Regions from separate parts of the Bacillus sp. SH7-1 genome, predicted to be linked through region 1. Evidence: riboswitches for the same ligand, from Rfam matches in the RefSeq annotation. Region 1 holds a riboswitch; the other holds the start of a gene.

Region 1 (5,030 bases):
TTCCGCTGTTAAGTCCTCTTGCTGGATCATTGTTCCCATTGCACCATCTAATATTAAAATGTTATTTTGTAATTTCTCTTCTATACATTTCATCAATTAATACCTTCTTTCACTTCTTGCTTTTCTCTCACATATTTAACAAGGTGTTCTGTAATTTCATATTTGAGAAATGGTGTAATAAGATAAATGCCGTTAAAATATTTCATCGCCGCATCGATCAATTCTTGTGAAATGCGAATCCCTTCCTCAATTGCTGCCTCTTTCGTTTCATGTCCATCCATTCTCTCTCTTATTTCTTCAGGAAGTGTAATACCCGGCACCTCAAAATGAAGAAAATCTGCATTCCGTTTGCTTATTAATGGCATAATCCCAATAAAAATAGGTTGTTCCAAATGCTTTGTTGCTTCATATACTTCTTCAATTAACGCGATATCATAAATCGGCTGAGTTAAGAAGTATTCCGCTCCAGCATCTATTTTCCGTTCCATTCGCTTAACCGCTGCTTTTAAATGTCTTACATGCGGATTAAACGCCCCTCCCACTGAAAACCTTGTTGCTGGACCTATTGATTTCCCTAAAATAGAGCGCCCATCATTCATTTCTTTAATCATTTTAATGAGCTCGATAGAGGACAAATCATATACAGAAGTCGCACCTGGAAAATCACCGACGCGTGCTGGATCACCTGTTAAAGCTAACACTTCCTCCATACCTAATGCTGATAAGCCTAGTAAATGAGATTGTAGCCCGATGACGTTATGGTCTCTACACGTTAAATGCGTCAATACTGGAATATCATGCTTCGTTAATAACGCTCCCATTGCCATATTCGAAACGCGAGGCGATGCTAATGAATTATCTGCTAGAGTAATAGCGTCTGCTCCAGCTCTTTTCAATGCTCTTGCTCCTTCAAAAAAACGCTGCGTATCTAACGTTTTCGGGGGATCTAATTCTACTACTACTGTCGTTTGTTTTTTTGCTTTCTCTGCTAAAGTGACATGAGCTTTCGAACGTTTCTCGTGTGTATGAACTACTTTTGGTCTTTGAATCGTATCTTTTTCTATTACAGGCGTAACATTTAGAATGGCACGTTTCATACTTTCAATATGTTCTGGAGTCGTGCCACAACAACCACCCAATAACCGAATGCCTTGCTCAATAAATTTCGGTGTCATCGCTTCGAAATAAGCTGGACTCCCCTCATATACGTAACGTCCCTCCACATAATTTGGGAGACCTGCATTCGGATATGCTGACAAGTAACCATTTTGCGGAATCGATATCATTTTAAAAGCTTCCGTCATATGAAGTGGCCCTAGTTGGCAGTTCAATCCAACGACATTTGCACCGTAATCTAAAAGCCGTTTTAATATTTCATTTACATCATTTCCATTTTGAGTCGTACCTGCCTCATGTAACGCTAATTGGGCTACAATTGGAATGTTCGTTTGTTTTCGTAACACCTGAACAGCATGAAGTAATTCAAACTCATCATAAAAAGTCTCTAATAGCAGTCCATCAACCTGTTCTTCTAGTAATGCACTTGCCTGCTCAAGTAGCATAAATTCTCTTTCCATATCAGTAGTTGTAACGGCTCCAATATGTTTCATACCGCCAATTGTTCCTAAAATTGCATTTCTATCTGTCACAGATGCTTTCGCCAATTTTACTGCCGCTCTATTAATTTCAGTAACTTGATTTTCTAAACCATACATACGTAATTTCGCTTCATTTGCTCCGTACGTATTTGTTTGAATCACATCTGCCCCAGCAGCTACATATTGCTTATGAATCGATATAATTAAATCTGGATCAGATATATTCAATTCTTCAAAACTACTTTGCAAACCATGTGAATGTAATAACGTCCCAACCGCACCATCACCTATTACAATTCCTTTTGATAATAAATCTAGTACTTTCACAAATCTCCCTCATTTCTATCAATATAAAAACCCCCTCTTCACTTTGAAGAGGGGGACATAATTGTTCCTCCTCTTATTATGCAAAACATTCGTTTTGCAGGTATTAGCACCGTTTCAAACATTTCGTTTGAAGGTTGCCGGGTTTCACAGGGCCTTTCCCTCCACCGCTCTCAATAAGAGTTGTCTTTATTATTTTATTTATGTAGCTAAAAGGAAATACGTTCCCCTTTTAACAATGTTTGTTAATTTTTTAATAAATTTAGCACGCATAAATGCAAAAGTCAATGACAGTTGCGGAAAAATAAAAATTATTTAAAATAAAGTTGCAATTCAATTATCTTTTGTTGTAAAGTTAAAAACATAATAAAATTTCATACGAACATTCTTATCTAGAGAGGTAGAGGGACTGGCCCTATGACGCCTCAGCAACCATTAACATTTGTTAATAAGGTGCTAATTCCAGCAAATTGTGAAAGATTTGACAGATGAGAAGAAGACTCTATTCAAACCGAAAGCCTTCTTCTTAGAAGGCTTTTTTTATTTTACATTCACTTAATTGTTAATTTAAAAAGGAGGAATTTTCACATGTCAACTATCGAAACAAAACTAGCACAAATCGGAAATCGTAGCGAAACTACAACAGGAACGGTTAACCCACCTGTTTATTTCTCAACCGCTTATCGTCATGAAGGAATTGGCAAATCTACTGGCTTTGACTATTCACGAACTGGCAATCCAACTCGCGGCCTTTTAGAACAGGCAATTGCAGATTTAGAATACGGTGAACAAGGTTATGCCTGTAGTTCAGGGATGGCAGCTGTTCTCCTCGTCCTCTCCCTATTCCGCTCCGGAGACGAACTTATTGTATCTGAAGATTTATACGGGGGCACTTATCGATTATTTTCTGAGCACGAAAAAAAGTGGAACGTTCGATGTAGATACGTAAATACACAATCTATTAAACAAATTGAGCAAGCTATCACAACTGAAACGAAAGCTATTTTCATAGAAACTCCGACAAATCCATTAATGCAAGTTACTGATATTGCCGCTGTCGCAACTGTAGCGAAAAGACACGGACTACTTCTTATTGTAGATAACACATTCTACACGCCTTATATACAGCAGCCATTAACAGAAGGTGCCGACATTGTAATTCATAGTGCAACGAAATATTTAGGAGGACATAACGATGTCCTAAGCGGACTAGTCGTTGCAAAAGGAAAGGAACTTTGTGAGGAAATCGCTCATTATCATAATGCCTCTGGTGCGGTCTTAAGCCCATTTGACTCATGGCTATTAATTCGTGGTATGAAAACGTTAGCTCTTCGCATGAGACAACATGAAGAAAATGCAAAAGCAGTTGTTGCTTATTTAAATGATGAGGACGGGGTAACAGATGTATTTTATCCAGGAAGAGGCGGCATGATCTCATTTCGTCTTAAAGATGAAACATGGATTAATCCATTCTTACAATCTTTATCCTTAATCACATTTGCTGAAAGTCTCGGTGGTGTTGAAAGTTTAATGACTTATCCAGCAACACAAACACACGCTGATATTCCTGAAGAAATCAGAACAGCAAACGGTGTATGTAATCGTCTTCTTCGATTTTCCGTTGGCATCGAAAATAGTAACGATTTAATTCAAGACTTACAGCAAGCCATTAAACTTGTAAAAGAAGGTGTAAGAATATGAGTTATTCTATAGATACACTTTTACTACACAACCAATATAAACATGACTCACAAACAGGAGCTGTTAACGTTCCCATCTATAACACATCAACATTCCATCAGTTTGATGTAGATACGTTCGGGAAATATGACTATAGCAGGTCAGGAAATCCAACTCGTGAAGCTCTTGAAGATATCATTACTTTATTAGAGGGTGGAACAAAGGGATTCGCATTTGCATCAGGCATTGCAGCAATTTCTACTGCATTCCTCCTTCTTTCACAAGGTGATCACGTACTCATTTCAGAAGACGTATACGGAGGCACTTACCGAATGATAACTGAGGTTCTCTCCCGTTACGGTGTTTCACATACGTTTGTTGATATGACCAATTTAGAAGAAATACAGCAAAACATTAAACAAAATACAAAACTCTTTTATGTAGAAACACCTTCTAACCCACTTTTAAAGGTAACGGATATTCGCGCTGTTTCTAAGCTTGCAAAATCTATTGGCGCTCTTACCTTTGTTGATAATACATTTTTGACACCACTATTCCAAAAACCACTTGAACTTGGAGCAGATATCGTTCTTCATAGTGCTACAAAGTTCATTGCTGGTCATAGTGATGTTACTGCCGGATTAGCGGTCGTAAAAGATTCCGAACTTGCTCAAAAAATTGGATTTTTACAAAATGCATTCGGCGCCATTTTAGGACCTCAAGATTGTTCTCTCGTGCTTCGCGGTCTAAAAACATTGCATGTACGTCTTGAGCATTCAGCTACAAATGCCAATAAAATTGCACATTATTTACAAGAGCATGCTAAAGTTCAAAACGTCTATTATCCTGGCTTACAAACACATCTCGGATTTGATATTCAACAATCTCAAGCTACATCAGCCGGAGCTGTCCTATCTTTCACTTTACAATCAGAAGACGCACTCCGCCAATTTCTATCAAAAGTAAAGTTACCTGTTTTTGCAGTTAGTTTAGGTGCTGTCGAATCGATCCTTTCCTACCCAGCTAAAATGTCACATGCAGCACTGTCGCAAGAAGCTCGTGATGAAAGAGGGATTTCTAATTCATTACTTCGTTTATCTGTCGGCCTTGAAAATGTTGATGATTTAATATCCGATTTTGAAAATGCCCTTTCTTATGTGGAAGAGCCTGTAAATGCATAGAAAGAAAAGAAGATATGAAATTAAATTTTCATATCTTCTTTTTATGTTTTCGAGTATACTTTTTACTTTTCGTATAGTTCATAAAAAAACAATAGGGCACCATCCATTTCCAAGTAATAAATTAATTGATATATTAAGAAATAAAAGGGGCAAAAATAATGGATACTTATGCAGATGTTTTAATCGTTATCGATTTACAAAATGGAGTATGTTATAGCGAAGAGCATTTATTCGATTTACAAAATTT
Region 2 (5,030 bases), on a different contig from region 1:
GTAGGCACATTACTCTTTACTACACTGATCATGGATGGGTATTACCTGTTAAGTAGTTTGTTTTTATTAGTTGTTATTATGTTACCTTTCTATATCCGTTTTGAAAGGAAGGCATTTGTTTCACGTGAAATTGTTCTCGTTGCCGTATTAGCGGCAATTGCAGCAGTGAGCCGCGTGCCATTTTCTATTTTACCGAGTGTACAACCGACTTCTTTTGTCATTATCGTTTCTGCAATTGTGTTTGGAAGCGAAACTGGATTTATGATCGGGGCAACAGCGGCTATCGTATCTAACATTTTTTTAGGACAAGGTCCGTGGACGCCGTGGCAAATGTTTTCATGGGGTATGATTGGTTTTATAGCAGGCTTACTTCGCAATACATTTTTAATGAAAAAGTTATGGGGAAGACTACTATATGGGTTCTTCGTGGGCTTTTTATTTGGCTGGATCATGAATTTCTGGGGGCTTCTCGGTTTTATACGTGAAGCAACGTGGGAAGCTGTCATTTCATATTATATAGCAAGTTTTTATTTCGATTTGAGCCATGCGATTTCGAATGTTGTGTTCTTACTATTATTTAGTACTTCTTGGATTACGATTCTTACAAGATTTAAAAGGAAATACGGCATATTAGATAAGCATAACATGGCATAGAAAAGCATACTCATATAAGGTAGGGTCGCGACTTACATATTCGTTTGCCTCTTTCATGCTTCTTACATATTGTAAGGAGCATTTTTTATTTGTCAAAAAATCGATTCAATATATATCCGTTGTTATATAAAATTATTCGTATAATAGTAGGTGAGAACTATTTTCAAAAGGGAGGTGTATAGTTAATGAAGTTAGTTATTCCGAAGCAACATGGTGCATGGGCCATGCTTGTTATACCATTTCTATTAAGTGTTATTCTTGGGAAACCTACTATGTATCATATTCCATTGTTTTTAGCTTGGTTCTTTATCTATTTAGCTACGTATCCATTTCTTATATACATAAAACAAAAAAGAAAAAAAGACTATTTACATGCTTCAATTGTATATTTTATTATTGCGTCCGTATTTGGGATGATTTCTCTATTATATGAATGGCGCATTCTTTTATTCATAGCAGTCATGATTCCCTTATTTATAGTAAATATGTATTACGCTCGTCAAAAGAATGAAAGAGCATTACTAAATGACATTAGTGCAATTATTGTTTTCTGTATAGGTGGTGTAGTTAGTTATTATTTTTCAATGAAGCTTATAGATAAAACAGCATTATTTATTGCGCTTATTTCATTTTTATATTTTTTAGGAAGTACGTTTTATGTGAAAACGATGATTCGTGAGAAAAATAATCCGAAGTATCGTTTTATATCTTGGGGTTATCATATCGTGTTAACGATCATCGTATTTGCTATCAATCCATGGTGTTCACTTATTTTTATACCAAGTGTCATTCGAGCGATTATATTGTATGGCAAGAAAATTTCAATTATAAAAGTAGGGATTTTAGAAATTGTTAATTCTGTATATTTTTTAATTATAACGGCAATAATTATGGAGTATGCCATTTGAAAAAGCTTCCCATCAATTGATGGGAAGTTTTTTCAATCTTTTTCTAAAATGTGAACGGTGTAATCGCAGCGTTGAATAGCTTGTTCGATCGCATAAAGGGATTGCTCAATACGAGCGCGATTAAAATCTTTTTCAACAGTCTGTAATGCTTCTTCTAAACAATGTTTTGCTTCTTGTAATGATTGAAAAGAATCTTGTACATATCCGCGAGCATTTTGATGCATTTCATAATCCTCCTTGAATACTCATATATGTATAGTATGAACAGTAAAGAAGAAAATATAATTCGTTATATTTGTTTGACAATTGAAATGAAATTACGTATAGTAAGAATTAAGTGAATATTTTCTTATCCAGAGAGGTGGAGGGACTGGCCCGATGAAACCCAGCAACCGCGATGCAGGTGCTAATTCCAGCAGAACATATTTGTTCTGGGAGATAAGACGAAGATATATACGTAACTTCTTCTTATCGGAGAGGTTTTTTTGTTGCAAAAAAACCGATTACGAAAATTTATATTAAGAAGAAAGGGGTTGCGCATTACTGTGACACTCGAAAAATACGTAAAACTGCGTAGTACAGTTTATGAATATATGATAGAGCAAGATAAGCCGATATCATTGTTAGATATTCAAGAACATATCGTTTCGCATCATGAAGGAAAATTCACGAAAAAGATGTTACATCAATTTTATTTATCAAGGCTATTAGATGAACTGAAACTGGATGGGAAAATTACATTAGCTGATGAATATCTGTATACTGAAAAAGGGGTATTTTATAAGGCGAGAAAGGGGAGCTAAGCTCTCTTTTTTTTGAAGTATGTAGAGTAAAAGACTGCTAAAGCAGCCTGATACAGGGAATGGTGTTGAGTGTGTAGTGTCAAAGATTGAATGTGCCTGAAAGAGGCACTTCATATCGGCTGCAAATGAAAAGAGACACCTCCGCCGAATAGGTGTCAGTCGTTTTGTCATATAGACTTGCTATTTGACAGTTATTAGAATAACATGCAGTGGTTGTGGAAGTCAAAAGGGAATTAAAGGAAGAGGTGCTATTATGTACGCTTACTTATTACATGATATAACGAAATGGATTCCTAAGTACATTATAGATAAAGGTTATGAATATTATGAAGAAGGACATGTAGAAGATGTTGAAATACAAGACAAAAAAATATTTGCTTTCGTTACTGGAAATGCGGGAAACTATGAAGTAATTATTAATCTCGAAGATTTTACAGAAAGTAGCTGTGAGTGTCCGTATGAGAATCTTTGCAAGCATATGGCGGCAGTTGTTTATGATATTCAAGATGCTGGTGAGAGTAAGGTGAAAGAGAAACTGAAAGATTTAGAAAAGGAAGAGTTACTCACAGTATTAAATCGTTTGTTGCAAAGTTCGAAAAACGTGCAAATTGTAGAGAAGATGTTAAAGAAGGGGAAACTTTAACTTATAGAGGGAGTTGTTTGGCAGTGAATGTACTAATTGTATACGCTCATCCTAGTCCTTCAAGTTTTAACGCAGCAATTTTAAAGCATGTACAAAACGGACTACAGGAAACAAATCATTCAGTTACGGTACTTGATTTATACAAAGAACAATTTGATCCAGTCCTTGTTTTTAATGAAGAGAAGAAAAGGCGTGATTTAGTAAATGAAGAAGAAACAGCTCGGTACAGAACGTTAGTGGAAGAAGCGGATACTCTTCTCTTCATTTATCCAATATGGTGGTGGGGGATGCCAGCTATTTTAAAAGGGTTTATTGATCGCATTTTTGTAGCTGGATTTGCTTATAAATATGAAGGTGCCCTGCCGAAAGGATTATTGAAAGGTAAGAAGGCGTGGGTAATTAATACATTAGACTCACCGTTGTGGTATGTCGCACTATTATATCGATCCGCAGATTGGATTATGATGAAGAGAGGTGTTTTACGTTTTTGCGGCATCCACGATATAAAACGGTCAGTTTTTCAATCTGTGAAAACGAGTAAACGAGAGAAGCGGGAAAAGTGGTTATTACAAATAGAAGAAAAGGCTCGTACATTATGAATGAAATCGATCGTATTATAAACTGTTGTGGGTATGATGACGAACTTTTTCGAACGTATATTACATGTTTACTTCAATTGAAAAAATGTAGTGAAACATTTCAGCAAATTCAAATACAATTAAGAAATGACTACTTGATAAGAGGAATTTGTGAAAGAGAAGTGGATGAAGTAGTAAGGGGAAGTAAGGAGTATGAAATGCATTTTCTTCCTAAAGCGTTACAGTGGGATTTCTTGAGGGGAAATCCGCATCTAATTGAAAAAGTATGTGAACATTTTTTTGCATGTGAGGCATTACATCTTACGGATATAGAGTGGAAGAAGATTATAAAATGCGTGGGAAATAAATGATTTATTATGTAAAAAAGCTAGTATAAAACTAGCTTTTTGTTTAAATAAATAAGAAACATAGACTTATGATGAATCCTGCATATAGTAAGTTCACAACGCAAAATCCCATAATATCACGAGCGCCTAAACCGGCTATCGCTAATGCCGGTAATGCCCAGAAAGGTTGAATCAAATTCGTCCAAGCATCTCCCCACGCAATGGCCATTGCTGTTTTTGCAGCGGGTACACCAAGTTCAGCGCCAGCTGGAATCATAATGGGTGCTTGCACAGCCCATTGACCGCCACCAGATGGAACGAAAATATTAACGATGCCAGCACTTAAAAAAGTAAAGAGCGGGAAAGTCGTTTCGTTTGAAATGCTAATAAAGAAATTCGAAATAGCTCCTCCAAGTGAAAGTCCATCACTATTTACTCTAATCATCATCCCCATAATTCCTGCGTAAAAAGGAAATTGAAGTAAAATACCAGAAGCACTTTTCGTGGAATCTGAAAAAGCACGAATATATTGAATCGGAGTACGGTGGAAAATAAGTCCAGCAATTAATAACATAAAAATAACGATATCTAGCGTAAGGTTAAAACCTTTCGTATAAAAGTAATTGAAAATATAAATGAGACCTAACAATCCAACGCAAAGTGTAATGATGATACTATTTTCCATTTTCTCAGCGAACGTATTGTTTCCTACTTCTTGAGCGGCAGCTTCTTCATGGAACACGCTAGGGTCTACTGTAATCGTATGTTTTTCATCTGGATGCATCGCTTTATTAATGAGAGGCATCGTAACTAAAAAGATAATAACCGGAACGAGAGCGTATGGTGAGAATAACGTTTCTGTGATTGGAATCGCTTCTTTAATACTTCCAGCTGTCGTTTTAATTAATGTTTCGCCGCCTGTTGCTAACGTAAGAGGAATAGAAGCAGAAAGCCCCGCATGCCAAATGAGAAATCCAGAGTAGGAAGAGGCAATGGCTAGTCTATAATCTAATCCTTCTAACTGCCTTGCTACCTCTTTTGCATATAAAACAGATACAACAATACCAAATCCCCAGTTTATGTATGCCCCTAGTAAA

What was found. A riboswitch is a leader RNA that binds a small molecule or an ion and turns the genes downstream of it on or off. The one in region 1 is predicted to bind S-adenosylmethionine.
Region 2: it holds a riboswitch for S-adenosylmethionine, as region 1 does, so the genes downstream of both, DN390_RS07385 (hypothetical protein) here and DN390_RS05515 (bifunctional homocysteine S-methyltransferase/methylenetetrahydrofolate reductase) in region 1, are expected to answer to the same signal.

What each region holds. Positions count from the first base shown of each region.
Region 1 is NZ_QNUD01000005.1:416,604-421,633, reverse strand. Features, by position in the region: gene metH (methionine synthase) at 1-93, opposite strand, end outside; gene DN390_RS05515 (bifunctional homocysteine S-methyltransferase/methylenetetrahydrofolate reductase) at 93-1,925, opposite strand; SAM riboswitch class I at 1,996-2,105, opposite strand; SAM riboswitch class I at 2,308-2,417, shown strand; gene metI (cystathionine gamma-synthase/O-acetylhomoserine thiolyase) at 2,511-3,623, shown strand; gene metC (cystathionine beta-lyase) at 3,620-4,783, shown strand; gene DN390_RS05500 (cysteine hydrolase family protein) at 4,942-5,030, shown strand, end outside.
Region 2 is NZ_QNUD01000007.1:208,013-213,042, forward strand. Features, by position in the region: gene DN390_RS07370 (ECF transporter S component) at 1-654, shown strand, start outside; gene DN390_RS07375 (YwiC-like family protein) at 840-1,562, shown strand; gene DN390_RS07380 (hypothetical protein) at 1,595-1,786, opposite strand; SAM riboswitch class I at 1,909-2,007, shown strand; gene DN390_RS07385 (hypothetical protein) at 2,048-2,365, shown strand; gene DN390_RS07390 (SWIM zinc finger family protein) at 2,619-3,008, shown strand; gene DN390_RS07395 (NAD(P)H-dependent oxidoreductase) at 3,032-3,607, shown strand; gene DN390_RS07400 (group-specific protein) at 3,604-3,957, shown strand; gene DN390_RS07405 (short-chain fatty acid transporter) at 3,998-5,030, opposite strand, start outside.